2 regions of the Kocuria nitroreducens genome follow, and region 2 is predicted to be linked to the other one. Evidence: riboswitches for the same ligand, from Rfam matches in the RefSeq annotation. Region 2 holds a riboswitch; the other holds the start of a gene.
What was found. A riboswitch is a leader RNA that binds a small molecule or an ion and turns the genes downstream of it on or off. The one in region 2 is predicted to bind glycine.
Positions count from the first base shown of each region.

Region 1: another riboswitch for glycine. It lies ahead of gcvP (aminomethyl-transferring glycine dehydrogenase); the one in region 2 lies ahead of gcvP (aminomethyl-transferring glycine dehydrogenase).

Region 1 is NZ_JBHZTC010000013.1:54,306-56,763, reverse strand. Features, by position in the region: gene gcvP (aminomethyl-transferring glycine dehydrogenase) at 1-974, opposite strand, end outside; glycine riboswitch at 1,129-1,237, opposite strand; gene rplL (50S ribosomal protein L7/L12) at 1,356-1,739, opposite strand; gene rplJ (50S ribosomal protein L10) at 1,838-2,362, opposite strand.
Region 2 is NZ_JBHZTC010000003.1:102,788-105,245, reverse strand. Features, by position in the region: gene ACFYE1_RS02690 (class I SAM-dependent methyltransferase) at 1-428, shown strand, start outside; gene ACFYE1_RS02685 (DUF6953 family protein) at 463-699, shown strand; glycine riboswitch at 826-927, shown strand; gene gcvP (aminomethyl-transferring glycine dehydrogenase) at 1,077-2,458, shown strand, end outside.

The DNA.
Region 1 (2,458 bases), on a different contig from region 2:
GTGCAGATGTTGGAGGTGGCCTTCTCGCGGCGGATGTGCTGCTCCCGGGTCTGCAGTGCCAGCCGGTAGGCGGGCCGGCCGGAGGAGTCGGTCGAGACGCCCACCAGGCGGCCCGGCAGATTCCGCTCGAGACCCCTGCGGCAGGCGAGGAACGCGGCGTGGGGTCCGCCGAAGAACAGGGGCACGCCGAAGCGCTGGGCGGAGCCCACGGCGATGTCCGCCCCCTGCTCCCCGGGCGAGCGCAGCAGGGTCAGGGCCAGCAGGTCGGTGGCGACGGCCACGAGCGCTCCCCGGGCGTGCGCCTCCTCGGCCAGCTCGGCGAGGGGGACGACCTCACCGTCGACGCCCACCTGGGTCAGGACCGCGCCGAAGAGGTCCCCCTCGGGCAGCCCCTCGGCGAGGTCGGTGACGACCAGCTCGATGCCCACGGCACGGCAGCGCCCGCCCAGCACGGCGAGGGTCTGCGGGAGCGTCCGGGCGTCGACGACGACGCGCCGGCTCGTGGCCTTGCGGTTGGCCCGGCGCATCATGAGTACGGCCTCGGCCACCGCGGTGGCCTCGTCCAGGAGGGAGGCGTTCGCCAGGTCCAGGCCGGTGAGGTCCATTACGGCGTTCTGGAACGTCAGCAGCGCCTCGAGGCGGCCCTGCGAGATCTCGGGCTGGTACGGGGTGTAGGAGGTGTACCAGGCGGGGTTCTCGAGGATGTTGCGGCGCAGCGCGGGCGGGGTGACGGTGTCCGCGTAGCCCTGCCCGATCATCTGGGTCATCACGCGGTTCTTCGCGGCGATCCGGCGCAGGGCGGAGAGCGCCTCGTGCTCCGGCATCGGGGCCGGCAGACGCAGGGGCTCGTCCGAGACGATGCCGGCGGGGACGGCGCGGGCGACGAGCTCGTCGAGGTCGGCGGCGCCGATCGCCCGGAGCATGCTCCGGGTCTCGGCGGCGTCCGGCCCGAGGTGGCGTGGCAGGAAGGACAAGGTCAGCTCCTCGTGGTTCGAGGCCCGGTGGGGCCCGTCCGGCCTCCCCGCTGAAGTCCCCTGACCCGAGAGTTCTCACCGGCCGCTGCGGGCCGGCCTGCACCGTCGGTGGCCTCGCGTCCGGGCCGGCGGCGGGGGACCTCTTCAGAGTGGCCCGCTCGCAGCGGTCCTGGGGCCTGAGAGATTCCCGGGGAGGATCTGCTCCTTCGGCGCCGCCCGCCGCCCGGGACGAGGGCGGCGGCGGACTCTCCCGCTGCGCGTGGGCGGCCGATGTGGTTGTGCCCCCAGTCTCCCACAGACCGGCCGGGCACGGCACGAGGCCCCGGACGCCGTGCGTCCGGGGCCTCGCAGGAGCGTCCGGGAAGGAACGCTTCCGGGGTCCTACTTGAGGGTGACGGTGGCGCCGGCGCCCTCGAGGGCCTCCTTGGCCTTGTCGGCGGCATCCTTGGCGGCGCCCTCGAGGACGGCCTTGGGGGCCGAGTCCACGAGGTCCTTGGCCTCCTTGAGGCCGAGGGAGGTCAGCGCGCGGACCTCCTTGATGACCTGGATCTTCTTCTCGCCGGCGGCCTCGAGGACGACGTCGAACTCGGTCTGCTCCTCGGCCTCCTCGGCGGCGGCGGCCGGAGCGGCGGCACCGGCGACGGCCACGGGGGCGGCGGCGGTGACGTCGAAGGTCTCCTCGAAGGCCTTCACGAACTCGGAGAGCTCGATGAGGGAGAGCTCCTTGAACGCGTCGATCAGTTCAGCGGTGGTGAGCTTGGCCATGGTTGTGGCTCCTTTTCGATGGTGTGCCCCGGCCGGGTTCGTCGGCGCGGGACGGTCTGGTTCCGTGGTGAGAATGTGCCTCGCGGCGGGGATGCTGGTCAGGCGTCCTGCTCCTCGACCTTGGCGCGCAGCGCCTCGGCCGTGCGGACGGTCTTCGACAGCGGGGCCTGGAACAGCGCCGCGGCCTGGGACAGGGACGCCTGGGCGGCACCGGCCACCTTGGCCAGCAGCACCTCGCGGGACTCGAGGTCCGCGAGCTGCTTGATCTCCGCGTCGCTCAGGGCCTTGCCCTCGAGGTAGCCGCCCTTGACGACGAGCTGCGGGTTCGCCCTGGCGAAGTCACGCAGGCTCTTGGCGGCCTCGACGGGATCCCCCGAGATGAAGGCGATCGCGCTCGGGCCGGCGAGCTGGCCGTCGAACGCGTCGATGCCCAGCTCCTTGGCCGCGATCGCGGTCAGCGTGTTCTTCACCACGGCGTATTCTGCGTTCTCACCGAGCGAGCGGCGCAGCTCCTTGAGCTGGGCCACGGTGAGGCCGCGGTACTCAGTCAGGACAGCGGCGTCCGAGTTGGAGAACATCTCCTTCAACTCGGCGACCGCGGCTGCCTTTTCCGGGTTCGCCATGGTACTCCTTCCGGTCTTCGCTGCCGGCCGCTGCCGGAAGGGCCCGGGCACAGAAAAAGCCCCGCGCAGATGCCCGGGGCTCGACGTGACGGCCCG
Region 2 (2,458 bases):
CGGAGGACTGGTGGGAGCGGCTGCTCGCGGCCGGCTTCGAGCCCGCCCGGCGCAGCGTCTTCCTCTGGGAGGCCGTGACGATGTATCTGGACCTCGCGGCGGTCGAGGGGACCCTGCGCCGGATCGCCGGCACCGCGGAGGGCACGGCCGTGGCCTTCGACTTCTTCTCGGCCCAGGTCCTCGAGTCCCGGTCCCTGTTCCTGCGCTGGGCCCGGGCGGCGACCGCCTACACCGGCGAGCCCCTGGTGCTGGGCCTCGACACCGCTCCCCCGGCCCGGCAGCGGATCGCCGCGTTCCTCGCGGCGCAGGGACTGGTGCTGGAGGAGTACCGCGCCTTCGGGCCCGGTGCAGGCGACCGGCCGGACGCGGCCGGCTTCGCCGTCGCCGTCGTGGGCCCGCGAGGACGCCCGGCTCCGCCCGCACCGTGATCCGGCGTGCGCCCAGCCGCGTAGGCTCGGGGGCATGACGAGCGCACAGGACATCGCCACTTGGATGATCGACCGCATCCGCACCGAGGGACGGCTGTCCCAGGACCAGGCCGTCCAGGACATCCCCGGCACCTTCGGCCCGGAGTGGGTCCGGACCCTGGAGAACGGGCACACCGGGATCAGCAAGGAGGTCCTCACGGAGTTCCGCAAGGCCCACGGCGGCACGGTGCAGTGGGACCGCGACCGCCGCTTCTGGTCCCCCAAGAGCTGACCCACCGGCCGGCGCCCCGGGGCGCCGGGCACGGGCGCCCCGGGGAGCCTCACGTCGCCGGGTGCCCCCGCGTGACGGTGGACACCCCTTTCCGGCTCCGGCTATCCTGGGAGCAGAAGACGCCCATGAACTGTGGTGGGAGAGTCCCCCGGTCCACCCCGACCGGCGGGCGCCGTAGGAGCAATTCCTCCCCAGGAAACTCTCAGGCCCCTGTACCACCACGGTTCGGCAACTCTGGAAAGCAGTCCGGCGCGCGTCGCCGGACTCACCGACGGTGCAAGCGGCCCCGGCCGCGGAATCTCTCAGGTCCCAGACAGAGCGGGGAGGAACTCGAACCGATCCACGCCACCCTGGCGTGCAGCACCCGGGAGTTCCTCTTGACGATCCAGCTCGCGACCACGTCCCCGACGACGGTCTTCGCCGACCGGCACATCGGCGCCCGCCCCGACGACGTGCAGACCATGCTCACCCGCGTGGGCCGCGCCAGCCTCGACGACCTGGCGGACGCCGCCGTGCCTGCCGACATCCGTCAGCGCGCCCCGCTGGACCTGCCCGCGGCGCTCAGCGAGCAGGAGGTGCTCGAGCAGCTTGGCGCCTTCGCGGAGCGCAACACCACGGCCGTGCAGATGATCGGGCAGGGCTACTACGACACGCACACGCCCCCGGTGATCCAGCGCAACGTGCTGGAGTCCCCGGGCTGGTACACCGCCTACACCCCCTACCAGCCCGAGATCTCCCAGGGGCGCCTGGAAGCGCTGCTGAACTTCCAGACCATGGTCGCCGACCTCACCGGGCTGCCGGTGGCCAACGCCTCACTGCTGGACGAGGCCACGGCGGTGGTCGAGGCCGTGCTGCTGATGCGCCGGGCCAACAAGGCTCGCGGCAACGGGACCATCGTCGTCGACGCCGACACGCTGCCGCAGACCCTGGCCGTGGTGCTGGCCCGCGCCGAGGCGCTGGGCTTCGCCGTGCAGGTCGCCGACCTGGCGGCAGGCCTGCCCGAGGGCGAGATCTCCGGCGTGGTCCTGCAGCAGCCCGGGGTCTCCGGGCGGGTCGTCGACCACGCCGCGGTGATCGCCGAGGCGAAGGAGCGCGGGGCGATGGTCACGGTCGCGGCCGACCTGCTGGCCCTGACCCTGATCACCCCGCCCGGTGAGCAGGGCGCGGACATCGCGGTGGGCTCCTCCCAGCGCTTCGGGGTCCCCCTGTTCTTCGGCGGTCCGCACGCGGCCTACATGGCGGTGCGCTCCGGCCTGGAGCGGAACCTGCCCGGCCGCCTGGTGGGCGTCTCCAAGGACGCCACGGGACGGGCGGCCTACCGCCTGGCGCTGCAGACGCGCGAGCAGCACATCCGCCGGGAGAAGGCCACCTCCAACATCTGCACCGCCCAGGCGCTGCTGGCGGTCGTGGCCGGCATGTACGCCGTGCACCACGGCCCCGAGGGGCTGAAGGCCATCGCCCTGCGCGTGCACGACCGCGCCCGGACCCTGGCCACCGTGCTGCGGGGCGCCGGTCACGAGCTCGTCGCGGAGCAGTTCTTCGACACCCTCACCGTGCGGGTCCCCGAGCGGGCGGAGCAGGTGGTCCGCGCGGCCGAGGCGCGCGGTGTGAACCTGCGGCACGTCGACGCCGACCACGTCGGGATCTCCTGCGACGAGGCGACCATGGAGCAGCACCTCGTGCTCGTCGCCGAGGCCTTCGGCGTGGCGGACGCGGCCGCGGCCGTCGCCGCCGGGCCGCGCGGCCCCGAGCTGGACGA